2 regions of the Agromyces mangrovi (ex Wang et al. 2018) genome follow, and region 2 is predicted to be linked to the other one. Evidence: riboswitches for the same ligand, from Rfam matches in the RefSeq annotation. Region 2 holds a riboswitch; the other holds the start of a gene.

Region 1 (15,145 bases), 570 kb from region 2:
CGAGTTCGCGGACCAGTTCGGCGGCACCGGGGCGCTGATCGCGGCATCCACCGTCTCGCTGCTCCTCGGCGTCATCGTGATCGTCGCCGCGATCGGGCTGCTGCGCGGCAACCCCGTCTCGCGCATCGCGGTGACCGTGCTCGAGGTGCTGAGCGCCATGGCGTCGATCGTGATCGGCGTCATGAACCCCGCGGGCGTCGCCGGCGAGATCCTCAGCGCGCTCGTGGCGATCGCGGCGATCACCCTGCTCTGGATGCCCGACTCGAACCGCTACTTCCGCGGCCTCGCGCCCGCCGAGCCGACCGTCGACTGAGCGTGGGCACCGTGGCCAGGCGACCCGGCGGCGTCACGTTCGTCGCCATCCTCACCTGGATCGGCGGCTTCTTCGACGTGCTCGCGGGCGCGCTCGTGCTGCTCTTCGGCACCGACCCCGACCTGGCCGAGGCCGCCGGCGGGGAGCGGCGCTCACGACCGTCGCGATCGTGTCGATCATCATCGGCGTCGTGGCGATCGCGGTCGCGGCGGGCCTGTTGAGCGGCAGCCGGGTCGCCCGCATCGTGGTCACGATCGTCGAGGTGCTCTCCATCGCGGGGTCGGTGTGGGTCATCGTGGCGACGCCGACCGCCATCGCCGAGTACTTCAGCATCGCGTTCGGCGTGCTGATCCTCGCGCTGCTGTTCTCGCCGAAGGCGAACGCGTACTTCCGGCGCTGAGGCCCGCGGCCACCCGCCTGCCGGTGGCGCATGTGGGGAGCGCACAATCGACGCGGCGCCCGACGCGTCGCCCGATTGTGGCATCTGCACAGGTCGGTTGGCGGTTGATTGTGAGAGACCTACCGTGATGCTCGAATATCCGTGCAGAGAGGACATCGCATGGCAGACACCGCCGTTCGCCCCGACACCGACGCGCAGCCCACGATCGAGCAGCGTGAGGATGCGACCCAGCCCGAGCCGAGCATCGACATCGCCGCGCTCGGCCGGCAGCTCCTCGGCACCTGGGCCGACATCCGCCTCTCGTCGCGCGAGGTCGCGAAGCGCCCCGAGGTGCAGCGCATCGACGGGCAGTCGATGGCGGAGCACCGCGAGCGGGTGCTCGGACAGCTGCACTACCTCGTCGCGAACGGGCACGTGAATCGGGCGTTCCCGAAGTCGCTCGGCGGCCAGGAGGACGCGGGCGGCAACATCGCCGCGTTCGAGGAGCTCGTGCTCGCCGACCCGAGCCTGCAGATCAAGTCGGGCGTGCAGTGGGGCCTGTTCGGTGCGGCGGTGCTGCACCTCGGCACGGAGTACCACCACGAGACGTTCCTGCCGGGCATCATGACCCTCGACGTGCCGGGCGCGTTCGCGATGACCGAGACCGGGCACGGCTCCGACGTCGCCTCCATCGCCACGACCGCGACCTACGACCCCGACACCGAGGAGTTCGTCATCGACACGCCGTTCCGCGGCGCGTGGAAGGACTACCTCGGCAACGCGGCGCTGCACGGCAAGGACGCGGTCGTGTTCGCGCAGCTCGTCACGAAGGGCGTGAACCACGGCGTGCACGCGTTCTACGTGCACCTGCGCGACGACGAGGGCGCGTTCCTCGACGGCATCGGCGGCGAGGACGACGGCCTGAAGGGCGGCCTCAACGGCATCGACAACGGGCGCCTGCACTTCTCGGGCGTGCGCGTGCCGCGCGTGAACCTGCTGAACCGCTACGGCGACGTGGCGGCCGACGGCACGTACTCCAGCCCGATCGAGAGCCCGGGCCGCCGCTTCTTCACCATGCTCGGCACGCTCGTGCAGGGACGCGTCTCGCTCGACGGCGCCGCCACGACCGCGTCGGCCATGGCCCTCGCGATCGCGATCCGCTACGGCAGCGAGCGTCGCCAGTTCAACGCGGCGAGCGACACCGAGGAGGAGGTGCTCCTCGATTACGGGCGGCACCAGCGCCGCCTGCTGCCGCGTCTCGCGACCACGTACGCGCAGGTCTTCGCGCACGACGAGTTCCTCGTGAAGTTCGACGCGGTGTTCAGCGGCAAGGCCGACACCGACGAGGACCGCCAGGACCTCGAGACCCTCGCCGCGGCGCTCAAGCCGCTGTCGACCTGGCACGCGCTCGACACCCTGCAGGAGGCGCGCGAGGCCTGCGGCGGCGCCGGCTTCCTCGCCGAGAACCGCCTCGTCGGCCTGCGCCAGGACCTCGACATCTACGTCACGTTCGAGGGCGACAACAACGTGCTGCTGCAGCTGGTCGCCAAGCGCCTGCTCACCGACTACTCGAAGAAGTTCGCGGGTGCCGACGCCGGGGCGCTGGCACGCTACGTGGTGTCGCAGGCGGCCGACCGCGCGCTCCACGGCAGCGGCCTGCGCCGCATCGCCCAGACCGTGAGCGACTTCGGCTCGACCGCCCGCTCGGTCAAGGACCTGCGCGACCCCGACACGCAGCGCGGCCTGCTCACCGACCGCGTCGAGACCATGGTCGAGGAGATCGCCGGTCGCCTGCGCGACGCGCGCAAGCTCTCGAAGGTCGAGTCGGCGGCGCTGTTCAACGCGAACCAGAACGAGCTCATCGAGGCGGCGCGCGCGCACGCCGAGCTGCTGCAGTGGGAGGCGTTCACGCGCGGCCTCGAGCAGACCGAGCACGAGGGCACGAAGCAGGTGCTGACCTGGCTGCGCGACCTGTTCGGCCTCGGGCTGCTCGAGAAGCACATGTCGTGGTACCTCATCCACGGCCGCCTCTCGCCGCAGCGCGCCCAGGCCGTCACGGCCTACGTCGACCGCCTGATCGCGCGCCTGCGCCCGCACGCGCTCGACCTGGTCGACGCGTTCGGCTTCGAGCCCGAGCACCTGCGCGCGAGCATCGCGACCGGTGCCGAGGCGAAGCGGCAGGACGAGGCGCGCGCCTACTTCGAGGCGCAGCGCGCGTCTGGCACCGCGCCGGTGCCGGAGAAGTCGAAGAAGTAGCGCCGTCTGGCACGTACGCAGGGCCGAGCCGCCGAGCGGGTCGGCCCTCGCCGTTCGCGGACTACTGGGCCGGGGGCTTCAGCAGCGCACCGCTCGCGAGCCCCACGGCCGCGCCGGCGGCGAGCCACAGCCAGAACCCGCTCACGAGGCTGATCACGACGCCGACGATCAACCCGACGACGATGCCGGCGATCATCTGCTTGCGTCGTGCTGCGGGGGAGGGTTGCGTGGCCACGCGACGAGCCTAGACGAGCGGTCGTTCAGAGCAGGCCGAGGGCCCGCACCGCATCGCGCTCGGCCACGAGCTCCTCGACCGACGCGGCGATGCGTTGGGCGGCGAACGGGTCGGGCTCGAGCCCTGGCACGACGTGCCAGGTGCCGTCGGCGGCGGTCACGGGGTACGAGCAGACGAGCCCCTCGGGCACGCCGTACTCGCCCGTCGAGACGACGGCCGCGCTCGTCCACGCACCGTCGGTGCCGTGCACCCAGTCGCGCACGTGGTCGATGGTGGCCGAGGCGGCGGATGCCACCGAGCTCGACCCGCGCACCCGGATGATCTCGGCGCCGCGCTGGGCAACGCGCGGGATGAACACGTCCGAGAGCCAGGTGCGCGCGGCATCCGCGCCCATCTGCTCGTCGAGCACCTCGGGCACCGGGCGCCCGCGCACGGTCGCGTGGGACACGTCGGGGAACTGCGACGCCGAGTGGTTGCCCCAGATCGCCACGCGCGAGATGTCGGCGACCGGTGCGTCGAGCGCCTCGGAGAGCTGCCCGAGCGCGCGGTTGTGGTCGAGCCGGGTGAGCGCGGTGAAGCGGTCGCGGGGCACGTCGGGCGCGTGCGCGGCGGCGATGAGCGCGTTGGTGTTCGCCGGGTTTCCGACGACGACGATGCGCACGTCGTCGGCGGCGCCGGCGTTGATGGCCGCGCCCTGCGGGCCGAAGATGCCGCCGTTCGCCTCGAGCAGGTCGGCGCGCTCCATGCCGGGCCCGCGCGGGCGGGCGCCGACCAGCAGCCCCAGATTCGCGCCGTCGAACGCGCGGCCCGCGTCATCCGTCACGTCGACCGAGTCGAGGAGCGGGAAGGCGCCGTCCTGCAGTTCGAGCGCCGCGCCCTCGGCCGCGCCGAGCCCCTGCGGGATCTCGAGCAGCCGCAGCCGCACGCGCGTGTCGGGGCCGAGCATCGCGCCCGAGGCGATGCGGAAGAGCAGTGCGTAGCCGATCTGCCCCCCGGCGCCGGTGATCGTGATCGTGACCGGTGTGCCGCTCATGTGCGCGAGCCTACATCCGCCCGGTGAACGCCCGGTGCCCTCACCAGCCCATGGTGCCGGGCGCGCCCTTGAACGGGCCGGCGACCCGATCGGTGATCCAGCCGCCGTAGAAGCCGCCGGGCTGCGGGCGCACGAGCTCGCCGTCGACGGTGCACGCGTCCATGCGGCCGGGGTACACCGCGACCCGGTCGGCGAGCACCTCGAATCCCGGTGTCGGCGTCGGGTAGTTCCACGCGGCCCGCTCGGCCACCGCGTCGCCGCCGAGCACGTCGAAGTAGCGTGCGCCGCCCTTGAACTCGCAGTAGGAGCTGCCCGCCGCGGGTCGCAGCGCCCCCGCTGCGAAGGCCGCGATCGGCAGGTAGTAGGTCGGCGGATGGCTCGTCTCGAGCACGCGAATCGTGTCGCGCGTCGAGACCACGGTCACGCCGCCGAGCACGATCTCGACGCGCTCGCCGGAGGCGTCGATCGCGGGCGGTCGTGGGTAGTCCCAGACGGACTCCTGGCCGGGTTCGGGGGTGTCGCGGGTGGGTCGCATGGCCCGAACGTACGACGACTCGCTGGACGGCGGCCGCATGCCGCATCCGATCGGCGGATATCGTGAAGCATGCGCGAGATGTATCCGGAGATCGAGCCGCTCGAGACCGGCATGCTCGACGTGGGGGACGGACAGCACATCTACTGGGAGGTGTCCGGCAACCGCGACGGCAAGCCCGTGGTGTTCCTGCACGGCGGGCCCGGCGGGGGCACGAGCCCGGCGCACCGGCGCCTGTTCGACCCCGAGCGCTACCGCATCGTGCTGTTCGACCAGCGCGGCTGCGGCCTCAGCATCCCGCACGCGAGCGAGCCCGAAGCCGACCTCAGCGTCAACACGACCTGGCACCTGGTCGCCGACATCGAGAAGCTGCGCGAGCATCTCGGCATCGACCGCTGGCAGGTGCTCGGCGGGTCGTGGGGCAGCGCGCTCGCCCTCGCGTACTGCGAGACGCACCCCGACCGCGTGACCGAGATCGTGCTGCGGGGCGTGTTCACGCTGCGGAGATCCGAGCTCGAGTGGTTCTACGAGGGCGGGGCGTCGGCGATCTTCCCCGATCTCTGGGAGGACTTCGTCGAGCAGGTGCCCGAGCGCGAGCGGCACCGCATGATCGCCGCCTACGGGCGCCTCCTCGACGACCCGAACCCGTCGGTGCACCAGCCCGCGGCGATCGCCTGGTCGCGGTGGGAGTCGTCGACCATCACGCTGCTGCCGCAGCAGGAGACCATCGCGAAGTTCACCGAGCCCGAGTACGCCACGGCGTTCGCGCGCATCGAGAACCACTACTTCCGCCACGGCGGCTGGTGGGAGGAGGGGCAGCTCATCCGCGACGCCGAGCGCCTGCGCAGCATTCCCGCCGTCATCGTGCAGGGACGCTACGACATCTGCACCCCGGTGATGACGGCGTGGGACCTCCACCTCGCGTGGCCCGAGGCCGACCTCCGCATCATCCCCGACGCCGGCCACGCGTTCGACGAGCCGGGCATCCTGGACGCGATGATCGAGGCCACCGACCGTTTCGCGCGCGCACCCGGCGAGCACCGCGGATGAGGCGTGCGCTCGGCTGGATCGCCGCGGCGGTCGCGGTGCTCCTGCTGCTCGTGCTGGGGTTCGTGATGTGGACACAGACCGTCTTCCAGGGCGAGCGCGAGGCTGCGCTCGAGGCGTGGCGCGACCCCGCGATCGAGATCACCTCGACGCCCGACTCGGTCGTCATGCAGCCGGTCGACGGCGGATCGGGCACCGGGCTGGTGTTCATCCCCGGCGCGAAGGTCGACCCGTACGCCTACCTGCGCGTGCTCTCCGGCGTCGTGGACGCCGGCGCCACGGTCGTCATCACGAAGCCGACCCTGAACCTCGCCTTCTTCGACTTCCGCAGCCTCGACGCGTTCACGGCGGCGGCGCCGGACGTCGACGAGTGGTGGGTCGGCGGGCACTCGCTCGGCGGCGTGCGCGCCTGCATGCTCGCAGGCGACCCCGAATCGGATGCCTCGGGGCTCGTGCTCTTCGGCAGCTACTGCGCGAACGACCTGGCCGACTCGGGCCTCGAGGTGCTCAGCATCAGTGGCTCGAACGACGGGCTGACCACGCCCGACGACGTCACCGGCAATGCCCACCTCCTGCCCGACGACGCGGTGTTCGTCGAGCTCGAGGGCGCCAACCACGCCGACTTCGGCGACTACGGTGTGCAGCCGGGCGACGGCGAGTCGACGATGCCGCGCGACGAGTCGCTCGAAGCGATCACCGCGGCGCTGGAGGCCGCACTGCTCGGCGCCTGACCGGCAGCGCCAGGATCGTGAGCCCCGCGGCGAGCACCGCGAGCCCGATCGCGGCGCCCACGGGCAGTCGCTCGCCGAGCACGAACAACCCGAGCAGGGTCGCCGTCAGCGGCTCGGCGAGCGTGAGCGTCGAGACGGTCGCGGCGGTGAGGTGCCGGAGGCCGGCCGCGAAGAGCAGGTACGCGAGGGTCGTGGTGACGAGGCCCAGCCAGAGGCCCATCACGAGCCCGTCGGGAGTGGCGAGCCACGAGGCATCCGTCGCGAGCAGCAGCGGCAGGCTCACCACCGCGGCCGACCCGAAGATCGCGCCCATCGCTCCCGACCCCGACCAGTTCCGCTCGAGCAGGCCCTTGCTCGCGAGCGCGTAGACCGCATACGACAGCCCCGCGCCGAGCGAGGCGGCGAGGCCGAGCGGGTCGATCGCGTGCTCGGCGTCGCCGCTCGCGAGTCCGAGGGTCGCGATGCCCGCGGTCGCCACGACGGTCGAGAGCGCCCAGTGGCCCGACGGCCGGTGTCCGCGGAACGCCCACTCGAGCAGCCCCGTGAGCACGGGGGCCGAGCCGAGGGCCACGACCGTGCCGACCGCGACGCCGTTGCGCTCGGTGCCCGCGAAGAACGCGGGCTGGTAGGCGAGCACGCCGATGGCGCCGGCGACGACGATGGCCGCCGAGACGAGGCGCGCGCGGCGCGCGTCGGTCGTCGGCGCGGAACCGGTGGGCGCGCCGTCGAGTACGGGCATCTCGGGCACGAGCGCGTCGTGGTCGCGCGGCCGGCGGCGGGCCAGCACGAGGGCGATCAGCGCGAGTGCGCCGCCGCCGATGAGGATGCGGGCCGCGCCCAGCGAGAGCGGATCGGCCTCCGGCCCGAGGGCCTGCGCCGTGCCGGTGGTGCCGAAGCACACGGCCGCCGCGAGCACGGCGAGGACTGCACGCATGGCGCTCAGTCTCGCACGCGCGGGGCGGGCGCCTGCGCGTGTGACGGGCTCGTGGTCGCGGGCCGGCCCAGGGGCATCCGTCGCCCTATCACGACGGTTCATCGCGTGTGCACAGCGGATCCAGAGACAGCCCCCGTAGGTTCGTCGCGTGACCCCAACGACCCCGGGACCCGACCTCGACAGTGCCGCAGCCGCGTTCGACGGCGTCGACGACCAGGGGCTCCAGGCCCTGCGCGCGCTGCAGGACGAGTTCGTGCGCTTCCTCCAGCGCTACAAGTTCGGCATCGACGAGATCGTCACGAAGCTGTCGATCCTGCGCGAGGACTTCGCCGCCTCCGACCGCGGCAACCCGATCGAGCACATCTCGAGCCGGCTGAAGTCGGCCGACTCGATCGTCGAGAAGATACAGCGCAAGGGCGTCGAGCCGAGCTTCGAGGCCATCCGCGAGCAGATCACCGACATCGCCGGCGTGCGCGTGACGTGCAGCTTCGTCTCCGACGTGTACCGCGTCTTCGACGTGCTGACCAGCCAGTCCGACGTGCGGGTCGTGCGCGTGAAGGACTACATCGCCGAGCCCAAGGACAACGGCTACCAGAGCCTGCACGCCATCATCGAGGTGCCCATCTTCCTCTCCGACGGCATCGTGCCGGTGCTGGTCGAGGTGCAGTTCCGCACCATCGCGATGGATTTCTGGGCCAGCCTCGAGCACAAGATCTACTACAAGTACGACGCGCAGGTGCCCGCCGAGCTGCTCGACGGGCTCAAGCAGGCCGCGGTGACGGCCGCGCAGCTCGACGCCGACATGGAGCGGCTGCACCACGAGGTGCACGGCTCGGGTGCGACGGGCGCGGTCGCCCAGGTCGTGCCCGAGGAGCCGGTGCCGGATGCCGCGGGCCAGGCGCTCGCCGACGTGCAGCCGGGCGACCACGCGGTGCGCGCGCTGCACGACTACCGGCTGCGCACCCGACGGGTCTGAGGCGGGCGCGGGCGATGGGGGAGATCGGCGCGGGCTACGACGAGGGCTTCCTCGGTACCGCCGTGCCGCTGCCGCACGTGACGGATGCCCCGCCGGGGCGGCACGTCGTGCTCGACTCGACGCACTTCAGCGTGCTGCTCGACACCGTGCGCCGGTTCGCCGCCGTGACGGGCGTGAACGTCGACGGCTCGTTGCTGCTGGACCTGCCCCGCGACGACGACTGGCGGCTCGACGACCGCGTGCCCGCGTCGGCGCAGGCCGGCCCCGAGGTGTACCTGCGCAACGACTTGGACCGTGGTCACCTCGTGCGCCGGCGCGACCCGGTCTGGGGCGCGCCCGAGGTCGCCGCGCAGGCGAACGCCGACACGTTCACCTACCCGAACGCGGCCCCGCAGGCGAGCGGCTTCAACCAGTCGCGCGAGCTCTGGCTCGGCCTCGAGGACCACGTGCTCGCCTTCGCCGAGGCGACGGATGCCCGCATCAGCGTGTTCACCGCGCCGGTGCTGCGCCGGACCGACCCGGAGTACCGGGGCATCCGCGTGCCGCTGTCGTTCTGGAAGGTCGTCGCCTGGGTCTCGGGCGAGGCGCTCGTCTCGGCGGCCTTCCTGCTCGACCAGACGCCGCAGCTGAACGCCGACGAGCTCGCGCGGCGGATGGGCCTCGTCGGCGACGTGGTGCCGCCGCTCGGCCCGTTCCGCACGTTCCAGGTGCCGGTCGCCGACGTGGCCGCGGTGGCGGGGGTCGACCTCGGCGACCTCGTGGCGGCCGACGTGCTCGGCGCGCAGGCACTCCGGCCCCGCCGCATCCGCCTCGAGTCGTTCGACGATGTCGTGCTCGCATGAGCAGCGGCCCGGGCACCGGCGGCACGCCGTGTTAGCGTGACGACCAGCAACTGAACACCCGCATCGTGGCGGGAGAGCTCGCCCGGGTCCGCCGGGCGGCGCCGTAGGAGCAAGTCCCTCCCCGGGAATCTCTCAGGCACCCGCACCGTCACGACAGGGAACTCTGGAAAGCAGCAGGCCGCGGCCGGCTCACCGACGGGGCAAGGCGGCGCGAGCCGCACGAATCTCTCAGGTCGTCGACAGAGCGGGGAGGAACCACCCGACGTCGGCACGCGCCGACCACGACCTGGGAGTTCCGATGACCTGCACCACGTGCACAGCACCCGAGCGGATGCCACGGGCATCCGCACCCCTCATCGCCGGGTGCGCACCGTGCTGAGCGCCCTCGACATGTTCTCGATCGGCATCGGCCCGTCGTCGTCGCACACGGTCGGGCCCATGCGCGCAGCGCGCCGGTTCGTCGACGCGCTCGCTGCCGACGGGCGCCTCGGCGACGTGGGCCGGGTGCGGGTCGAGCTGTACGGGTCGCTCGGCGCGACGGGCAAGGGGCACGGGTCGGATGCCGCGGTCGTCCTTGGCCTGCTCGGCGAGCACCCGGAGACGGTCGACACCTCGGACGTCGGTGCACGCGTGGCCCGCGTCGCCGAGGAGGGCGCGCTCCGCCTCGGCGACATCCGCGAGATCCCGTTCCACCCGGCCGAGGACGTCGTGCTCCACCTGCGAAAGCGCCTGCCAGGCCACCCGAACGGCATGACGTTCGAGGCGTTCGACGCGCGCGGCGCGAGCGTGCGCACGGCGACGTACTACTCGGTCGGCGGCGGATTCGTGGCGGACGACCTGAACGGGCATCCGGCCGTCTTCGAGCAGGTCCCGGTCCTGCCCTTCCCGTTCGCGAGTGCGGCCGAGCTGCTCGACCACTGCCGCCGCGAACGGATCGACATCGCCGGCGTCATGCTCGCGAACGAGGCCGCGTGGCGGCCCGAGACGGAGACGCGCACCGAATTGCTGCGCATCTGGCGGGTCATGCGCGAGTGCGTCGAGAACGGCTGCACGAGCGACGACGAGCTGCTGCCGGGATCGCTGCGCGTGCGTCGCCGCGCCCCGGGCCTGTTCCGGAAGCTCGACGCCACGGCGGACGACGGCGACGCCATGCGCGCCATGGACTGGGTGAACCTCTACGCGCTCGCGGTGAACGAGGAGAACGCCGCCGGCGGCCGCGTCGTCACCGCCCCCACGAACGGCGCGGCGGGCATCGTGCCGGCCGTGCTGCACTACGCCGACCGGTTCGTGCGCGAGCTCGACGACGACGCGGTCGTGCGGTTCCTGCTGACCGCGGCGGCGATCGGCATCCTGTGCAAGCGCAACGCCTCCATCTCGGGCGCCGAGGTCGGCTGCCAGGGCGAGGTCGGCTCGGCGTGCTCGATGGCCGCGGCCGGCCTGTGCGCGCTCCTCGGCGGCACGCCCGAGCAGGTCGAGAACGCGGCCGAGATCGGCATCGAGCACCACCTGGGCCTCACCTGCGACCCGGTCGGCGGGCTCGTGCAGATCCCCTGCATCGAGCGCAACGCCATCGCGAGCAGCAAGGCCATCAACGCCGCCCGCATCGCGATGCACGGCGACGGCTCGCATCACGTCTCGCTCGACCAGGCGATCGCGACCATGCGCGAGACCGGTGCCGACATGAAGCGCAAGTACAAGGAGACCTCGCTCGGCGGCCTCGCCGTGAACGTCATCGAGTGCTGAGGGGCTCGCAGCGAGCGGATGCTCCGGGCACACGCAGCCGGAAACGCGAAGAAGCCCGGGCGAACCCGGGCTTCTCTTCGGTGGCTCCGACGGGCGTCGATCCCGTGACCTCACGATTTTCAGTCGTGCGCTCTACCAACTGAGCTACAGAGCCTGGTGCATCCGAGGATGCGGTCGGCCGGGGCATCCGAAGATGCTCCCGATACGGATATGGGCTCTCGAGGAGAGCCCATGACCGAAGCGACCCTGACGGGACTTGAACCCGCGACCTCCGCCGTGACAGGGCGGCACGCTAACCAACTGCGCCACAGGGCCTTGCGTATGAAATTGTATCCTTCGTTCAGCGTGACCCCAACGGGATTCGAACCCGTGCTGCCGCCGTGAAAGGGCGGTGTCCTAGGCCGCTAAACGATGGGGCCGGGTGTCGTGCTGGGCACGACCGCCGACAGCCAAGCATACGTGCAGTTCCGCCAGATTCCAAAACGAGGTCGGAACCGATCCCACGACGTGCCGAAGACGCTCCCGGCTGCCGGCGGGCGCGTCGGTAGCGTCACGCTCGACACGTCCCTCGTCCGGGGGCCGAGCATCAGGTCGGCCGTCAATACCGAGGATCGCACGGTCCGTTGTTACTGTGGCTGATGTTGCGTATGTGACAGATGTGACGAACGTGACCAACCGGCCAGACGGCGGGAGCGGGGAGCAATGCACCACACGGCGGGGGATGCGACGGGGGTCGCACCGCGGCGAACGAGCCGCGCGCGCACGATCGCGCCCGCCGTCCGCCGCGTCGTGGGCGTGCTGGGAGCGCTCCTCCTCGTCGCGACCATGTCGATCGCCACGCCCGCGCCCGCGACCGCCGCCGAGTACCCCACGTGGGACGAGGTGAAGAAGGCCAAGGCCAACACCGCAGCGGGCGCCGCCGCGGTCACCGAGATCACCGACCTCATCGCGCAACTCGAGACCCGCGTGGCAGAGACCCGCGCCGAAGCCGAACGGCGCACCGACGAACTGCTCGCGGCGCAGCAGGCGTTCGACGACGCGAACCGGCGCGCCGAGGAGATCCAGCAGCAGGCCGACGAGAGTGCGGCGGAGGCCGCCGAGGCCGAGGAGAACGCCGGCCAGCTCGCCGCGCAGCTCTATCGCGCGGGCGGCACCGACCTCGGCATCAACCTCATGTTCGAGGCCGGCACGGCCGAGGAGACCGACGAGCTGCTCGCCAAGCTCGGCAACATGAGCAAGATGGTCGAGCGCGCCGCCGGCGTCTACGAGGAGGCCCTGCAGGCCGCGAACACCGCGCAGGCGCTCGGTGAGCAGGCCGCGGTCGCACGAGACGAGCGCGAGGTGCTGCGCATCGCGGCCGAGGAGGCCCTCGTCGCCGCGCAGGAGGCGCAGGCTGCGGCGGAGGCCGCGCTCGCCGAGTCCGAGGACAAGAAGATCGAGCTCGAGCAGCAGCTCGCCTACCTGAAGGACAAGGAGGCGACCACGATCGCCGCCTACCAGGAGGGCGAGCGCAAGCGGAAGGAAGAGGAGGAGCGTCGGCGCAAGGCCGCCGAGGCCGCGGCGCGCGCCGCGGCCGCACGGGCCGCTGCGGCGGCGGCTGCGGCGGCGGCTGCTGCCGCGGGTGGTGGCGGTGGCGGTGGCGGCGGGCTCCCCGGCGGCACGACCAGCAGCCAGGGCTGGGCGGTCCCCGCGTACGGGTACATCAGCGGCTACTACGGCCCGCGTACGAGCATCTGCACGCCCGGCGGCTGCTCGGGCAGCTACCACTACGGCACCGACCTCGCGACCGGCTGCTCGGCGCCGATCTACGCCGCGGCGTCCGGCAGGGTCGTCTACGCGGGGTGGTCGGGCACCTACGGCAACTTCATCAGGATCGACCACGGCAACGGCTTCTCGACCGGCTACGCGCACATCCGCTCGGGCGGGGTGTTCGTCGGCTACGGGCAGACCGTGAGCGTCGGGCAGAACATCGCGAGCGCGGGCAGCACGGGCGCATCGACCGGATGCCACCTGCACTTCGAGGTCTTCCAGAACGGGTACCGCATCAACCCGCAGCCGTTCATGGCTGCGCGCGGGGTGCCGCTGGGCTAGCCTCGCCCCGAGGCATCCGCTCGCCGTACCCGACCCGAGGAGCCGCGCATGCACGCCGTCATCTGCGGAGCCGGGATCGCCGGGCTCGCCGCCGCCATCTCGCTCGAGCGCCACGGTTGGCGGGTCACGCTCGTCGAGCACGCGCACGAGCTGCGCGACGGCGGGTACATGATCGACTTCTTCGGGCCGGGGTACGACGCGGCCGAGCGCATCGGCATCCTCGACGACCTGCGCGAGCGCGCGCACGAGGTCGATCGCGTGGAGTGGGTCGACGAGCACGGTCGCGCGCACGCCCGGCTGCGGTACGACCGCATGCGCGACGCGCTCGACGGGCGCCTGTTCTCGCTGCTGCGCGGCGACGTCGAGCGTGCGCTGCGCGAGGCCCTGCCTGCCGCGGTCGAGCTGCGCTTCGGCACCACCGTGACGGGCGTCGTGCAGCATGACGGCGGCGTCACGGTCGAGCTCGGCGACGAGCGCGTCGAGGCCGACCTGCTGGTGGGCGCCGACGGCATCCACTCCGGCGTGCGCGCGCACGTCTTCGGCCCCGAGGGGCGGTTCCTGCGCCCGCTCGGCCTGCACACGGCGGCGTGGTTCTTCCGCAGCGACGCGGTGCACGACGCGATCGCCGACCGCTTCGTGATGATGAGCGTGCCGGGGCGCATGGCCGGCGTCTACGAGGTGGAGCCGGGCCTGTTCGCCACGTTCTTCGTGTTCGAGGAGGAGTCGGCCGAGATGCCGTCCGATCCGCTCGCCGCGCTGCGGGAACGCTTCGGCGACCTCGGCGGGTTCGTGCCGGCGATGCTCGCGGCCGAACCGGTCGGCGACGTGTACTACGACCTGGTCGCCCAGGTCGAGGCGCCGGCCTGGCACGACCGCCGGGTCGTGCTGATCGGCGACGGTGCCTACGCGGTCTCGCTCGTCGCCGGACAGGGGGCGTCGCTCGCGCTCTCCGGCGGCGTCGCGCTCGGCGAGGCGCTCGACGTCGGCGCGCTCGGCGGGGGCGCGGACGCGATCGAGGCCGCGCTGCAGGCCTTCGAGGTGCGCGTGCGACCGTCGGTCACCGAGAAGCAGGCGGCCGGGCGCAAGACCGCGAGGTGGTTCGTGCCGTCGAGCCGCTTCGCGATCGGGATGCGCAACCTGGCGATGCGGGTCGTCGACCTCCCCGGCATGGGCCGGCTGGTCAGCCCGGCGATCGGCGTCGACGCGAAGGGGTTCGCCCCGCCGACGCGCTGAGCGCGGGTCGGGCGATACCTGTCGGCCGCGAGAGAATCACCGGTCCCGCCGCGAACGGATCAGTGCACGAGCACCTTCAGCAGCGCCAGCAGCCCGCCGAAGCTCGCGGTCACGAGCGCGCCGAGGATGCGCAGGTGCATCGGCGCGCCCCGCCGCTGGTGCGCCAGGTACCCGAGCACGCCGAGCAGCACGATGCACGACCACAGCGCGAGCCACGTCGCCGGGGCGTCGGGCACGATGCGCAAGGTGCCGAGCAGCAGGATCGCGCAGGGGATGAGCGCCGAGACCAGCAGGCCCCACGAGGCGCGCGCCGCCAGCCGGAAGGACTCGGCGAGGCTCAGCGCAGCGTCGTCCTCGAACCCGTGCCGCGCGATCGTGCCCGCGTAGACGTGCGCGGCCCAGAACACGAGCACCGTCGCCACGACCGTGACCAGCACCTGCCACGACGTGGTCGCGTGCGACCCGCCGATCACGATCATGCCGGCGACGAGCAGCACGCCGTAGACGGCCTGCTCGGTCGCCAGGCCGGCACGGATGATCGGGTGCCGACCCGACGCGGAGTTCTCGGGCATCAGTGCCCGGGGAACGCCTCGAACGCCTTGGCGATGAGCGACTCGGCCTCGGCGGCATCCGCCCAGCCCTGGGTCTTGACCCACTTGCCCGGCTCGAGGTCCTTGTAGTGCTCGAAGAAGTGCTGGATCTCCTTCTTCGTGTACTCCGGCACGTCGGCGACGTCCTGGATCCAGTCCCAGCGCGGGTCGCCGGCGGGCACCGCGATGACCTTCGCGTCGCCGCCGCCG
Region 2 (15,145 bases):
GGGCGAGCCGGTCGGGATCACGTCGCCCATCGAGGACCCGGGGCCGTAGCCGATCGGCCCGCGGTCGAACTCCCAGGGGCCCTTCGCGAGCTCGGGCGTGCAGGTCTCGCCGGTCGTCGCGCCGGTCTGGATGAGCCGGATGCTGCGGTCGACGGATGCCGCGCGACGGACCTGTGCCTCGTCGCGGGCGGGGGGCGTTGCGATGGTCATGCTCTCATCCTCGGGTGGGGCAGGATCGGGTCGGTTGCGTCCCGATCGGGGTGCGCGCCGTTGCCGAGCGCGCGGGTTCTGGCGAGCGGCCCGGCGTCGGCCAGGTCGATCGAGGCGTCGTAGCGGTAGAGCTTCGGCGGCCGGTGCGGGGTGCCCGACAGGCGCTCGCCGGTGTCGACGAGCGTGCCGGACGCTTCCATCGTGCGACGGAAGTTGGCGGGGTCGAGCCGACGCTGCAGCACGGCCTCGTGCACCTCGCGCAGCTGCGCGAGGGTGAAGGTGTCGCCGAGGAACGCGTGCGCGATGCGCGCGTACTCCATCTTCGTGCGGAGGCGCCAGAGCGCGTACTCGACGATGCGGTTGTGGTCGAAGGCGAGGCGACCGAGCGAGTCGGCGGCGCACCAGCGCACGTTCTCGTCGGTCGTGGCGCGCTCGGCCTCGTCCGACTGCACGAGCGCCCAGTACACGACCGACACGACACGGCCGCCGGGCGAGCGCCCGAGCGCGCCGAACGTGTAGAGCTGTTCGAGGTACTTGGGGGAGAGGCCGGTGGTCTCGCCGAGCGTCCTGGCCGCGGCATCCGACAGCTCCTCGTCGTCGGGCAGCCAGCCGCCGGGCAGTGCCCAGTCGTCGAGGTACGGATCGCGCGTGCGGCGCACGAGGGGGATCCAGAGCGAGGGCAGGCCGGATGCCTCGTCGCGGCGCAGCGCGAAGATCACCGTCGACACGGCGAGGCGTGCGTCGTGCGTGCGCGCAGGCTCCAGCGGCATCCGCCCCACCCCTAAGTGTCACTCTGACTCGAAGCTCCAGCCATCTTAGTGTCACCCTGACCCGAACACCAAACCGCCCGCGCCCGCGACCACGCGAGATGCGTGCGGGGGATTCGCGGGTTCGGTTGGTAGGCTGTGCGCACAATCGCATATCGGGCCATCGACGCGTTGCGGGAGAGCCGGCTGGGCCGGCACCGAAGGAGCAAGCCTCCCCGCCAATCTCTCAGGTCACAGACCGCAGCGAGCAGGCCGCTCTGAAAAGCGGATGCCATGAGCATCCCGCCCACGGTGAAAGCGACCCCACGGGGCCGTGAAACTCTCAGGCACATGACAGAGGGGAGTTCTCGACCGCGGCAGCATGCCGCGCGCGCCGTGCGACGACAGGAGAACTCCATGACCGAACGCCTGAGCCCCCTCGATGCGATCCACCGCGCCGCCGGCGCGACCTTCACCGACTTCGCGGGCTGGCAGATGCCCGTGCGCTACTCGTCGGACCTCGCCGAGCACAGGGCGGTGCGCACCGCAGCCGGCCTGTTCGACCTCTCGCATATGGGCGAGATCGTGGTCGTCGGCCCCGAGGCCGACCGCGCGCTCGACTACGCGCTCGCCGGGAAGCTCTCGGCCAGCGTCGAGGGCCAGGCGAAGTACACCCTGCTGCTCGCCCGCCACGGCGGCGTGATCGACGACCTCGTCGTCTACCGCACGGGTGCCGACCGCTACCTCGTCGTCGCCAATGCGGCCAACGCCGAGCACGTCGCCGACGAACTGCGCGCCCGCACCGCGCCGTTCGACTGCGAGGTGTTCGACGAGTCCGACGACATGGCGCTCATCGCCGTGCAGGGGCCGAAGGCCCTCGAGATCCTCACGAACACGCCCGGCTTCGGCATCCAGGGCGACGGCAACGACCACGACGACTTCGTGCATGCCGTCACGGGCATGAAGTACTACCGCGCGGTCGCGGCCGAGTACGCCGAGCAGCCCGTGCTCGTCGCCCGCACCGGCTACACGGGCGAGGACGGCTTCGAGCTCTACGTCTCGCCCGACCAGGCGCCCGCCCTCTGGGAGGCGCTCGCAGAGACGGGCGAACCGCACGGCCTCGTGCCCGCGGGCCTCGCGAGCCGCGACACGCTGCGCCTCGAGGCGGGCATGCCGCTGTACGGCCACGAGCTCACGCGCGACACCTTCCCGGCCCAGGCGGGGCTCGGCCGCGTCGTCGCGCTCGGCAAGGAGGTCGACTTCGTCGGCCGCGCCGCGAGCGAGGAGGGGCCGGCGGCGGATGCCCCGGTGCTGGTCGGACTCGCGAGCGAGGGCCGCCGCGCGGGCCGCGCGGGGTACGCGCTCTTCGACGGCGATGGGGCGGATGCCTCCGAGGTCGGCGTGATCACGAGCGGCGCGCTGTCGCCCACGCTCGGCCACCCGATCGCCATGGCCTACGTGGCCCCGCGCCACGCGGCGACGGGCACCACCCTGTACGTCGACGTGCGCGGCACGCGCATCGCCGCATCCGTCGTCGACCTGCCGTTCTACCGCCGCGAGAAGTAAGGCGTCGCCCACCGGCATCCGCCATCGCCAGCCACCACGAACCGCACCGCACCGCACCGCACGAGCACCGCGAACCATCACCCGAGGGGAACCCCATGACCGACCTGAACGACCTGAAGTACACCAGCGACCACGAGTGGGTGCTGATCGACGAGGACCCCGCCGAGGGCGTCGACGCCGGCGGTGTGGTGGTGGGCATCACCGCCTACGCGGCCGACAAGCTCGGCGACGTGGTCTTCCTCGAGCTGCCCGAGGTCGGCACGGCCGTCGCCGCGGGCGAGGTCGTGGGCGAGATCGAGTCGACCAAGTCGGTGGGCGAGCTGATCTCGCCGGTCGACGGCACGGTCACCGAGGTCAACGAGCGTGCGGTCTCCGAGCCCGAGCTGCTCAACAGCGACCCGTTCGGCGACGGATGGCTGATCAAGGTCACGGTCGCGGAGATCCCCGGCGACCTGCTGAGCCTCGAGCAGTACCGCGAGGTCACGGGCGAGTGAGCGACACGTACGACCTCGACGCCTTCGGGCGCCGGCACATCGGCACCACCCGCGACGACCAGCGCCTCATGCTGGCGACCCTCGGCTACGACTCGCTCGACGCGCTCGTCGACGCGGCCGTTCCGAGTGCGATCCAGATGCGCGAGGTCATCTCCTCGTCGATCCCCGAGGCGGCGACCGAGCTGCGGGCGCTCGCCGAGCTGCGGGCGCTCGCCGACGAGAACACCGTGCGCACGTCGATGATCGGCCTCGGCTACTTCGGCACGATCACCCCGGCCGTGATCCAGCGCAACGTGCTCGAGAACCCGTCCTGGTACACCGCGTACACGCCGTACCAGCCGGAGATCTCGCAGGGCCGCCTCGAGGCGATGCTGAACTTCCAGACCATGGTCGCCGACCTCACCGGGCTCGACACGGCCAACGCGTCGATGCTCGACGAGGGCACGGCGGTGGTCGAGGGGATGCTGCTGGCCCGCCGCGCATCGAAGGCGAAGACGAGCCGCTTCGTGGTCGACGCCGACGCGCTGCCGCAGACGCTCGCGCTGCTGCGCTCGCGCGCCGAGGCCGTGGGCATCGAGCTCGCCGAGCTGCCGCTTGCCGACACCGACCCGTCCGAGCTGGGGGAGTGCTTCGGCGCGTTCGTGCAGTACCCCGGTGCGTCCGGCCGCATCTGGGACCCGACGGCCGTGTTCGAGGCCGTGCACGCGGGCGGCGGCATCGCCGTCGCCGCAGCCGACCTGCTCGCGATGACGCTCGTCACCCCGCCCGGCGAGCTCGGCGCCGATGTCGCGGTCGGCACCTCGCAGCGCTTCGGCGTTCCGATGGGCTTCGGCGGTCCGCACGCGGGCTACATGGCCGTGCGGAAGGGGCTCGAGCGCCAGCTGCCCGGGCGACTCGTGGGGGTGTCGCAGGATGCCGCGGGGCATCCGGCCTACCGGCTCAGCCTCCAGGCGCGCGAGCAGCACATCCGTCGCGAGAAGGCGACGTCGAACATCTGCACTGCGCAGGTGCTGCTGGCCGTGATGGCGTCGATGTACGCGGTGTACCACGGCCCGCGCGGCCTGCGAGCGATCGCGGCCCGCACCGCGGGAATGGGGCACCTGCTCGCCGACTTGCTCGCCGACCTCGGCCAGACGGTCGTGCACGACGCCTACTTCGACACGATCCGCGTGGTCGTGCCGGGCACCGCCGACCGAGTGGTCGAGCGCGCCCGCGAGCTGGGCGTGCACCTGTGGGCCGCCGACGAGGCGACCGTGCAGGTCTCGGTCGACGAGACCACCACGTTCGACGAGCTGCACCTCGTGACGCGCGCCTTCGGCGGGCCCGAGGAGCGCGGTTCGATCGCGCTGGAGGGCACCGCGATCCCGGCTGCACTCGAGCGCACCACCGCCTACCTCGAGCACCCGGTGTTCAACACGCACCACTCCGAGACGGCGATGATGCGGTACCTGAAGCTCCTCGGCGACCGCGATTACGCGCTCGACCGCGGCATGATCCCGCTCGGTTCGTGCACCATGAAGCTGAACGCGGCCACCGAGATGCAGGCCGTCACCTGGCCGGAGTTCGCGAACCTGCATCCGTTCGCCCCCGAGGCCGACGTGGTCGGCTCGCTCGCGCTGATCGAGCAGCTCGAGTCGTGGCTCGCCGAGGTGACCGGGTACGACACCGTGTCGCTGCAGCCGAACGCGGGCAGCCAGGGCGAGCTCGCGGGCCTGCTCGCGATCCGCGGCTACCACCGTGCGAACGGCGAGGCGGAGCGCACGGTGTGCCTCATCCCGCAGAGCGCGCACGGCACCAACGCGGCATCCGCCGTGCTCGCCGGCATGCGCGTGGTGGTCGTGGCCTGCGACGACCGCGGCAACGTCGACCTCGACGACCTGCGCCAGAAGATCGACGCCAACGCGGCCGAGATCGCCGCGCTCATGATCACCTACCCGTCGACGCACGGCGTCTACGAGCACGACGTGATGGACATCACGCAGGCTGTGCACGACGCAGGCGGCCAGGTCTACGTCGACGGCGCGAACCTCAACGCGCTGCTCGGCACGGCACGGTTCGGCGACTTCGGCGGCGACGTGTCGCACCTCAACCTGCACAAGACGTTCTGCATCCCGCACGGCGGCGGCGGCCCCGGCGTCGGCCCGGTCGCGGCGAAGGCGCACCTCGCGCCGTACCTGCCCGGCCACCCGATGGCGCAGCGCGCCGACCACCGCGAGCTCGTGCACGGCGGCGGCCCGGTGTCGGCGGCGCCGTACGGCAGCCCATCGATCCTGCCGATCTCGTGGGCCTACATCCGCATGATGGGCTCCGAGGGGCTGCGCGAGGCGACGGCCGCCGCGGTGCTCGCCGCGAACTACGTCGCCGAGCGCCTGCGCGACCACTACCCGGTGCTCTACACGGGCAACAACGGGCTGGTCGCGCACGAGTGCATCATCGACGTGCGCCCGCTCACCCAGGCGACCGGCGTCACGGTCGACGACGTGGCGAAGCGCCTCATCGACTACGGCTTCCACGCGCCGACCATGTCGTTCCCGGTCGCGGGCACGCTCATGGTCGAGCCGACCGAGTCGGAGGACCTCGCGGAGCTCGAGCGCTTCGTCGAGGCGATGATCGCGATCAAGGCCGAGGCCGACGCGGTGGGCCGCGGCGAGTTCCCCGCCGACGACAACCCGCTGCGCAACGCCCCGCACACGGCCGAGTCGATCGCGGTCGGCGAGTGGACCCACCCGTACACGCGCGAGCAGGCCGTCTTCCCGGTGCACTCGCTCGTGCGCACGAAGTACTGGCCGCCGGTGCGCCGCGTCGACCAGGCCTACGGCGACCGCAACCTCGTCTGCGCGTGCCCGCCCGTGGAGGCGTTCGCGTAGGGGCCGAGCGGATGCCGCGGGGCGGGCCGGCTCAGTCCCGGCTCGCCCGAGCGGCGGAGGCGACCGCCGCCGCCTCCGTGCGAGACCCCACTCCGAGCTTGCGCAGCACGGCGGAGACGTGCACGCTCACGGTCTTGCCGCTGATGAAGAGCCGCTCGCCGATCTCGCGGTTCGACAGCCCCTCGGCGACGAGGTCGAGCACCTGCTGCTCGCGCGCGGTGAGCTCGGCGTCGCCGCGCCCGGTGCGGTCGGCGGATGCCCCGAGCCGCAGCCCCGCACGCCCGGTGACGTCGTCCGCCATCCGCACGACCAGGCCGCTCCCGAGCGTCTCGGCCTCGGCGCGACCCCGGGCGAGGCGCTCGGCTGCGGCCTCGCGGTCGCCGGCGTCGAGCAGCGCCGTGCCCTGGCGCACCAGCCCGTAGCCGAACAGGTGCCGGTGGCCGTTGCCCGCGGCGAGCAGGTCGAGCGCGGGCTGCCACGCGTGCGCGCGCTCCGCCGGGTCGTCGGTCAGCTCGGCGTTCGCGATCGCGGTCCACACCGGGGCCGACTCCCAGTGCTGCAGGGCGTCGAGGGCTGCGCGCAGGTCATCGGGCGGTCGCAGGGGAGCCACGCCGAGATCGCGCATCGCGCCCACGGCGCGTGCGGCGGTGGCGAGGTGCAGCAGTCGATCGGCGGGCCGGTCGTCGCGTCCGTCGAAGATGATCGGCTCGAGCCGGGCGAACGCGGCCGCGGGGTCGCCGTTCGCGAGCAGCAGCTCCGCCTCGTCGTACGCGGCGCCGGTCTCCACCTGGCGTTCGATGCGCCCGACCTCGTCGCGACGGGCGCGGATCATCCGGTTCCACTCGTTCGCAGCGTCGAGGTCGCCCGACCACACGAGCATCCAGAGCTGCATGTGCTCCAGGAACCTGCGGAACGCCATCGGCGCGTCGGAGCGCAGCGTGCGGTCCAGGATGCGTCGGGCGCGGTCCCACTCGCCGAGTGCGAAGAGCGGTTCGGCCGCGTTCGAGGAGAGCATCACGCCGGTGCCGCGCTCCTCGCCCCGCTCCCGGGCCTCCTCGAGCGCGGACTCCGCCACTTCGACGGCCTCCCGGTATCGGCCGAGCTGGAGGAGCGAATCCGACAGGTTGATCGCGAGGCGCACGCGCGGTGCCCAGTCGTCGCCGGCGAACTCACGTGCTTGGGCGAATCGCTCCATGCCCTGCTCGACGCGACCCCAGTCGACGAGTGCGACTCCGGCGATGTTGGCACCGATGGATGCCGCGCGGTGCCCGTCCTCGCCGGCCGACGCTCCCACCTCGAGTGCGCGCTCGGCGATGTCGAGCGTGTCGTCGCTGCCCTGCATCATGTGCGCGGCGCTCAGGTCCGCGAGGATCTCGGCGCGCAGGACGAGTGCCTCGTGCGACGGATCGTCGGCGATGAGCGCGAGCCCGCGCTCCATGAGCGCCAGCGCACCGGGCTCGCCGATGCGGTACAGGTCGCGACCGTTGTCTCCGAGCAGGCCTGCCATGAGCAGCGGGTCGTCGCCCGCGGATTCCATCGCGAGCTCCGTGAGCGGAATCGCGCGAACGGCGTTGCCCGCGGCGCGGTGCGCGTGCGCCGCGGCCTGGAGCAGGTCGACGCGCGACATGCCGGCGACGGCCTCGGCGTCGGCCACCTGGTCCCAGATGTCGATCATGCGTTCGGCCATCGCCGCGACCGTCGACATCGCGTACGAGCGCTCGGATTCCTCGATCGCGCGTCGGGCCGCCGCGAACGCCTCGTCGTATCGTCGTGCGGCCAGGAAGTGCGTCGAGATCTCGACGTCGATGCCGGGTCCGGGCCGCGACTGCAGCGCCTCGGCGTACCGCGCGTGGTACCGCGAGCGCTCGCCGGGCATCAGCTCGCCGTCGACGACCTCGCGCACGAGCGCGTGCCGGAACGCGTAGCCCGATCGGTCGGTGACGAGCAGCCCGCCGTCGACCGCCTCGCGGATCGCGCGCTCGAGCGACTCGGTTTCGCCGCCGTGCACGGACTCGAGCAGTTCGTGCTCGACCCGCACGCCGCCCACCGCCATGAGCCGGAGCGCGGCCCGCGTGTCGCTCGAGAGGCGCTCGTACCGTGCCGCGAGCAGGTCGGTGAGCGAGTGCGGCAGGTCGTGTGCGCTCGCTCCGAGCAGTTCCTCGACGAAGAAGGGGATGCCTCCGCTGCGCGCGTAGAGCTCGTCGACCCGGTCGGCGTGCGCGACGCCCGCCATCTGCTCGACGCCCTCCCGGGTCAGCCGGGGCAGTTCGATGCGCGAGACGGCGCGCAGGCGGTCGAGTTCCGCGAGGTCGGTGCGCAGTCGGTGCCCGCGCGGCAGTTCGGCGGTGCGGGCGGTGAGTACCAGCATGGCGCGGGCGTCGCGCACGAGGCGGATGGCGTACTGGACGACGGCCATCGTGGAGGCATCCGCCCAGTGCACGTCCTCGATGACGAGCACGAGCGGCCGCCGCTGCGAGAGCGTCTCGACCAGGCGCAGGAAGCCCTCCTCGAGCAGGCCCGCGCCACCGGTCGGCGGACCGTCGCCGCCCCCGGGAACAGGGTGCGGAGTGCGTCGGCCGAGGGTCCGGCGGCGTCGCGCGCAGCCGGTTCGCCGAACTCCCGCACCAGCGCTCGCACGATCGAGCGGATCGGGATGAGTGGCGCCCCCGCGTCCGCGAGTTCGATGCACTGCCCGCGGGCGACGAATGCCTCGTCGACGCCCGCGGTGAACTCCTCGACGAGCCGGCTCTTGCCGATGCCCGCCTCGCCGCCGACGAGCACGACCTGCGGGTCGCCGTGCATCGCCGCCACGAGCGCGTCGCGCAGCGCCTGCATCTCGGCGCGCCGACCCGCCATGCTGCGAGTCGGTGCGGCGCCCACGGCGTCATCCTCCCACAGCGGTGCGGCCCGCGGTCGTGACCACGGGCCGCGTGCCGACGACCTGCTCAGAGGTGCTTGGTGCGCATGACCACGGCGTGGTGGTGCACGCGTGCGAGGTGACGGATGCGGAGGCGACGGCGGGCCCGTTGGTACCCGCGCACGAGTGCCCGGTCGATGCGGTGCCACGCATGCTCCGGCAGCTGGCCGCGCTCGGCGGCGACGCGCCGGTGCTCGAGGTCGGTGGCCTGGCGCTTGGCCTCGTGGGCGTAGAGCGCCTCGGCGACGACGGTGTTCGCGTAGTACATGATCCGATTCCCCCTGTGTGCGGCTCGTCGGGATCGTGCCGCCACCACTTCAGGTTGCCGCGACCCGCCGACGTCCGCATCGGCGGGTGCACCGGTCCGTCCTGCGGTCCGCGCGCACGCCGGCTCGGTGCGTGCCGGGGGACGTGTCCGTGCCAGCCGTCGTCCGCGCTGGTGCGTGCACCGAGGTCGCCCGGGTCCGGATCGAGCCGGGTTCGCCTCAGGACGCGCGGGTTCCCGTGGCTGCGCGCGCGAGCACCGCGGCCTCCGTGCGGCTGGACACGTCGAGCTTGCGCAGCACCGCGGAGACGTGGACGCTGACGGTCTTGCCGCTGATGAAGAGGCGTTCGCCGATCTGCCGGTTCGACAGGCCCTCGGCGACGAGGTCGAGGACCTGGCGCTCGCGTGCGGTGAGCTCGTCGTCGGGGACCGGCTCGTCGCGCGTGAGCGCGCCCCGTCGTGCGACGTCATCGGCGAGTCGCACGACGAGGCCGGCCCCCAGCGCGCGCGCCGCGTGGTCGCCGTCTCGCAGCGAGGCGGCGGCAGCGGACCTGTCGCCGCTCGCCAGCAGGTTCTCGGCTCGGCGCACCAGCGCATAGGCATGCAGGTGCCGGTGGCCGTGGTCGTCGAGCATGGCGGACGCGGCGTCGGCGAAGCGCTCGGCCGCGTGTTCGGGGTCGGGCTCGAGCTCCGCGCGGATGAGGGGCTCCCACGCGGGTGCCGACTCCCAGTCGTGCAACGGGGACAGCGCCGCGGAGAGGCGGCGGGCGACGGGACCGACATCCGCGCCCGAGGAACGCAGGGCGGCGACGGCTCGTGCGCCGCAGGCGAGCAGGTGCAGTCGGTCCGCCGCGCGGTCCGTCATGCCGTCGTGGGCGAGCGGACCGACCACCGCGAGGGCGCGGTCCGCGTGACCGTCGGCAAGGAGCTCCTCGGCCTCGTCGATGGCGAGGCCGAACTGCAGCTGCCGTTCGAACCGGGCGACCTCCGCGAGCCGTCGCCCGAGTCGCTCCCGCAGGACGCGGGCGTCGGCGAGCTCGCCCCGCCAGTGCAGCATGCGCCAGCGCATGCGCTCGAAGTACCGCTGACCGTCGCGCCACTCGTCCCGGACGTCGGCCGTCGCGATCACCCCGTCCGCCGTCTCCCAGTCGCCGAGGGCGACGAGCGCCTCGGCGGCGTTGGCCGAGAGGGCGGTCCCGGCGGCGGCTCCGAGCACTCCGCGCCGACGTGCCTCGCCGATGGCGCCGAGGGCGAGATCCCGGGCCCGTGCGTGGCGCCCGAGCAGGATCATGGCGTCGGAGACGTTCACCGCGTACCGAACCCGATTCCGCCAGGCCACCGGGTCCATCGCGAGCGAGCGCTCGAAGCGGTCCAGCGATTCCTCCACCCGGCCCGATGCAAGCAGCACCGACGCTGCGAGGTTGTCGGCTCGTGCGGCCTCGTCCGTACCGTCCGTGCCGATGGCGGGGCCTTCCGCAACCGCCGCGTCGGCGGCGGCGAGCGTGCGCTCGAGGTCGCCGAGCAGCAGGTACGCGCCCGCCTGCGCCGTGAGCACCCGCACGCGCTCCAGCGGCGCCGCCGGCGTGTCGTCGGCGTCGACCAGAGCGAGCGCCTGTCCGAGCAGCCGCTCCTCGCCCGGGCGCCCGAGCAGCGACCACAGCGCTCCCTGGGTCCGGATCAGGGCGGATCGGGTGGTGAGGTCGCCCGGATCCACGATCTCGAGGCACTGCTCCACCAGTTCGAGGGCCCGCGCGTCGTCGCCGACGTCGGAGTGGAGGTCGGTGACCCTCCGTGCGACCCCGATCCGGTCGCTTCCCGCTCGACCGTCGGGGTCGTCGACCACGTCCCACAGCTCGAGCACCCGGTCGCCCATGGCTGCGGCCGTGGTCAGCGCGAAGCTCGATTCCGCATCCCGCAGGCCACGCAGCGCGGCGTCGAACGAACGGCCGAAGTCTCGCGCCTCCAGCCAGTGGGCGGATGCCTCGACAGCGGCACCGCGTTCGTCGCGACGATCGTCGAGCAGCTCCGCGAACTGACGATGGTGGCGCGCGCGCTCACCGGGGAGCAGGTGGCCCTCGATCACGTCGCGCAGCAGTGCGTGACGGAACGCGTACGCCGTCGCGTCGGCGACCACGAGCCCGCGGTCGATCGCCTGCCGCATCGCGTCCTCGAGCCCGTCGTCGTCGAGCCCCGCTGCGGCCGCGAGGTCGGCGTGGTCGACTCTGACGCCTCCCACGGACATGATCCGCAGCACCCGGCGCACCTCGGGCGGCACCGATTCGTAGCGTGCGGTCAGGAGGTCGTCCAACGAACGCGGAACACCCCCGTCCGCCGCATCCATCTCCTCGACCAGGAAGGGGATGCCTCCGCTGCGCCGGTGCAGCTCGTCGGCACGCGCGGGGTCGCTGCAGAGCCGTGCCACGTCGTCTCGGTCGAGCGGCGCGAGCTCGATGCGGACGGCCCGGGGGAGGCGCTCGAGCTCGGCGAGCACGCCGTGCAGTGCATGACCTCGCGGGACGTCTGGCGTCCGCACGGTGAGCAGCAGCAGTAGGCGCGCGTCCGCCGCTGCGCGGGCCAGGTAGGCGAGCGCGTGTATGGACGGGGTGTCGGCCCAGTGCAGGTCTTCGACCACGACCACGACGGGCCGCTCGTCACCCGCGGCCGCGAGTGCGGAGGCGAGCGCCTCGTAGAGCATCCCCGATCCGCCGCCGGGCGCGGACCGGCCGGGGCGGAGCGCGTCGAGTGCGTCGGTGCCGCCGGCGGCGTCGCGGAGGCCCGTCTCGCCGAGCTCGTCGGCGAGACGGCGCACGATGGGGCGCAGCGGCTGGAACGGGAGCCCGTCGTCGCCGAGTCCGACGCATCGGCCGATCAGCACGAGCGGGTGATCGCCGACGCGCGCGAGGAACTCCTCGACGAGCCGGCTCTTGCCGATGCCGGGCTCGCCTCCGATGACGACGCACCTGGTGTCCCCGTCGGCAGCGGCGTGCGCGGCGTCGAGCAGCACGGTGAGCTCGGCGTCGCGGCCGACCATCGTGTTCCGCGTCGGGACGTGGGTCATGTCCGCTCGCCTCCCATGGCGCCATCCGGCGGCGCCGCACCGGGGAGGGCGCTGCCGGCGCCATCGTCCCACAGCCGGCCGCGCGGCACACGACCCCGTCCGGGGCGCATGCGGCCGCGTACCCGGGTGGGGGAGGTGGATGTCACGCGTGACGGTGGCCGCGTCGGGCGACGGGGACGGTGCCGTGCGGCGCGGCGATGCGAGCCCGGATGCGGGCGATCAGGCCCGTGTGCTCCGCGGCGTCGCCCGAGGCGGCCGTGCGCTCGGCGATGCGGCGACGGCGCTCGACCTCGGACCGGAGGTCGGCGGCGCGGTGTCGGTCGAGCTGGGCGGCGACGTGAGTGGTGGCGAAGTCCATGATCTGCTCCTCGGGTGCGGTGCTGCGTCGGTCGATGCATCCGAGATTCCTCCCTGAGGTGCCTCACGCGGATCGGGCAGGTGCCCTAGATGGGGCCTCAGATTCGACCGGCTCCGCCTCAGAACCGGCCCGCGTATCCCTCAGACTGCGTCGCGCGACACCGGCGCACGCGCGTCAGGACGACGGCACGCCGAACAGCGTCGGCCACCAGGCGACGGCCAGTGGGTAGCCGATGAAGGAGGCCATGTCGATGATCCAGTGCGCGATCACGAGCGGCATGGTGCGTCCCCAGCGGGCGTAGCACCAGCCGAACACGACGCCCATGGCGACGTTGCCGATGAACGGGCCGATGCCCTGGTACAGGTGGTACGTGCCGCGCAGCAGCGCGCTCGCGCCGATGATGCCCCATGTGCCCCAGCCGAGCTCGCGCAGCCGCGTGAAGAGGTACCCGACGACGATCACCTCCTCGACCAGCGCGGCGCGGAGCGCCGAGAGCACGAGGATCGGCACGGTCCACCAGAACGTGTCGAGCGGCGAGGGCACGACCGTGACCGTGATGCCGAGCGCGCGGCCGGCCGCGTAGAGCGCGAGCCCCGGGATGCCGATGACGAGCACCAGGGCGACGCCGGTGCCGAGGTCGCGCCACGGGCGGGTCAGGTCGAACCCGATGCGGCGGAAGGCGCTGCGGCCGGGCCGCCAGAGCAGGTACAGCACGAGCGCGACGACGAACAGGTCGAAGAAGACGTCGAGGAACTGGTAGGTGAAGTCGAGCCACTCGCGTTCCGAGCGCGAGGTGTTGATCGAGGCCGTCTGGTCGCCGAGCGGGGTGTCCGCGGTGAGGCGGGCCGTGATCGAGACGATGGAGTAGACGGCGGATGCCCCGAGCGAGAGCCCGAGCACGATGACGAGCTCCCAGATCGTGCGGGAGTGGGACGCGCGTCCCACTGGGGTCGATCCAGTCGATCCATTCGTCCACATGGCTTCGATTCTCACATCCTGCGCATCGCGCTCAAATGAGCATTCTTCGACTATTCGTTGCACCAGAGGCGCTGATGACGCTCGAATCGTGCGCGGTTCGCAAAGAAACGCTCCGCTCGTTACTACTCGGTAACGAATTCCGCTTCAAGTTGGAACCACCCCCGCGCCGATTTAGAGTCTCTGTCATTGGTGTCGGCCGGCGCTCTCGGGCGCCGGTCGATCTTGTGGAAACAACTACACCTTGCACCCCTGCACAGGAGGAAATGTGAACATCAAGCGTGGGGCGGCTGGCGCAGCCGTCATCGCCGCGGGAGCACTCGTGCTCTCGGGCTGCTCGCTGCCGTATGAGTCAGAGGTCATCGAGGGAACCGAGATCACGGTTTCCTGGAACGACATCATCGACAACTTCAACAGCAGCAGCACCTCGGGTAACAACATCGCGAACAGCAATGTGACCTACCTGACGACGTCGAGCTTCAACTACTACGACAACTCGCCCGAGCTGGTCCAGAACACGGAGTTCGGCTCGTACGAGAAGACCAGCGACGACCCGCTGACCGTCGAGTACACCATCAACGACGACGTCGTGTGGTCCGACGGCACGCCGCTCGACGAGGCCGACATGCTGCTGTCGTGGGCCTACATCTTCGCCGGCGTCACCGACGAGGAGGGCACGCCGCTCTTCAACTACGCGAACCCGCGTGCCGACCTCGCGAGCGCGACGCCCGAGATCGACGACAACAAGCTCGTGCTCGTCTACGACAAGCCCTACGTCGACTGGGAGGTGCAGTTCGGCATCGGTTCGGTCGCCGCGCACGCCGCCGTCCAGCTCGCGTACCCGGAGATCGAGGACGCGCAGGAGGCCAAGGACCAGCTGGTCGAGGCCATCCAGAACAAGGACACCGAGTGGCTCGCGCCGGTCGCCGAGGCGTGGGAGGCGGACTTCCAGTCGGCCAACACCCCCGAGTCCGACCTGGTGAAGCTCTCGTACGGTCCCTACATCGTCGAGGACCTCGTCGAGGAGGACTACGTCACCCTCGTCGCGAACGAGGAGTTCGCCTGGGGCCCCTCGCCCAAGTACGAGCGGATCACCATCCGCCAGATCGCGGACCCGACCGCTCAGGTGCAGTCGCTCCAGAACGGTGACGTCCAGGTCGCTTCGGGCCAGCCCACGCCGGACGTGCTGCAGCTCGTCCAGGAGACCGAGACCGCTGACTACCACACCAGCGACGAGGCCACCTACGAGCACGTCGACCTGACCTTCAACAACGGTGGTCCGTTCGACCCGGCGACCTACGGTGGCGACGAGGAGACCGCGCGCATGGTGCGTGTCGCGTTCCTCAAGACCATCCCGCGCAACGAGATCCTCGAGAAGCTCATCCAGCCGCTCAACCCGAACGCGGTCGTCCGCGACTCGATCCTCCAGATCCCCGGCTCGCCCATGTACGACCCGATCGTCGAGGCGAACGGCTCGGCCGAGTACGCCGAGGTCGACATCGAGGGCGCCGCGGCGCTGCTCGAGGAGGCCGGTGTCGAGACCCCGGTCGAGGTCAAGTTCTGGTACCCCGAGGGCAACGAGCGTCGCGCCCAGGAGTACGAGCTCATCGCCACGTCGGCTGCCCTCGCCGGCTTCGACGTGACCGACGACTCCGAGCCCAACTGGGAGTTCACCGACACCGCCGCGAA

The links. A riboswitch is a leader RNA that binds a small molecule or an ion and turns the genes downstream of it on or off. The one in region 2 is predicted to bind glycine.
Region 1: another riboswitch for glycine. It lies ahead of QUE38_RS04605 (L-serine ammonia-lyase); the one in region 2 lies ahead of gcvT (glycine cleavage system aminomethyltransferase GcvT).

What each region holds. Positions count from the first base shown of each region.
Region 1 is NZ_AP027737.1:959,248-974,392, reverse strand. It holds gene QUE38_RS04665 (hypothetical protein) at 1-313, shown strand, start outside; gene QUE38_RS04660 (hypothetical protein) at 325-534, shown strand; gene QUE38_RS04655 (hypothetical protein) at 483-713, shown strand; gene QUE38_RS04650 (acyl-CoA dehydrogenase family protein) at 873-2,948, shown strand; gene QUE38_RS04645 (HPP family protein) at 3,010-3,183, opposite strand; gene QUE38_RS04640 (malate dehydrogenase) at 3,209-4,216, opposite strand; gene QUE38_RS04635 (DUF427 domain-containing protein) at 4,257-4,751, opposite strand; gene pip (prolyl aminopeptidase) at 4,821-5,798, shown strand; gene QUE38_RS04625 (alpha/beta hydrolase) at 5,795-6,526, shown strand; gene QUE38_RS04620 (DMT family transporter) at 6,489-7,460, opposite strand; gene QUE38_RS04615 (GTP pyrophosphokinase) at 7,609-8,436, shown strand; gene QUE38_RS04610 (DNA/RNA non-specific endonuclease) at 8,451-9,278, shown strand; glycine riboswitch at 9,338-9,436, shown strand; glycine riboswitch at 9,440-9,523, shown strand; gene QUE38_RS04605 (L-serine ammonia-lyase) at 9,669-11,021, shown strand; tRNA gene QUE38_RS04600 (tRNA-Phe) at 11,103-11,175, opposite strand; tRNA gene QUE38_RS04595 (tRNA-Asp) at 11,263-11,336, opposite strand; tRNA gene QUE38_RS04590 (tRNA-Glu) at 11,368-11,440, opposite strand; gene QUE38_RS04585 (M23 family metallopeptidase) at 11,817-13,112, shown strand; gene QUE38_RS04580 (FAD-dependent monooxygenase) at 13,161-14,345, shown strand; gene QUE38_RS04575 (hypothetical protein) at 14,405-14,917, opposite strand; gene ppa (inorganic diphosphatase) at 14,917-15,145, opposite strand, start outside.
Region 2 is NZ_AP027737.1:392,451-407,595, reverse strand. It holds gene nadA (quinolinate synthase NadA) at 1-210, opposite strand, end outside; gene QUE38_RS01890 (NUDIX hydrolase) at 207-980, opposite strand; glycine riboswitch at 1,142-1,228, shown strand; glycine riboswitch at 1,230-1,321, shown strand; gene gcvT (glycine cleavage system aminomethyltransferase GcvT) at 1,374-2,522, shown strand; gene gcvH (glycine cleavage system protein GcvH) at 2,618-3,016, shown strand; gene gcvP (aminomethyl-transferring glycine dehydrogenase) at 3,085-5,883, shown strand; gene QUE38_RS01870 (helix-turn-helix transcriptional regulator) at 5,915-8,341, opposite strand; partial or broken gene QUE38_RS17350 (AAA family ATPase) at 8,494-8,685, opposite strand; gene QUE38_RS01865 (hypothetical protein) at 8,829-9,068, opposite strand; gene QUE38_RS01860 (helix-turn-helix transcriptional regulator) at 9,286-12,123, opposite strand; gene QUE38_RS01855 (hypothetical protein) at 12,266-12,481, opposite strand; gene QUE38_RS01850 (CPBP family intramembrane glutamic endopeptidase) at 12,656-13,459, opposite strand; gene QUE38_RS01845 (ABC transporter family substrate-binding protein) at 13,725-15,145, shown strand, end outside.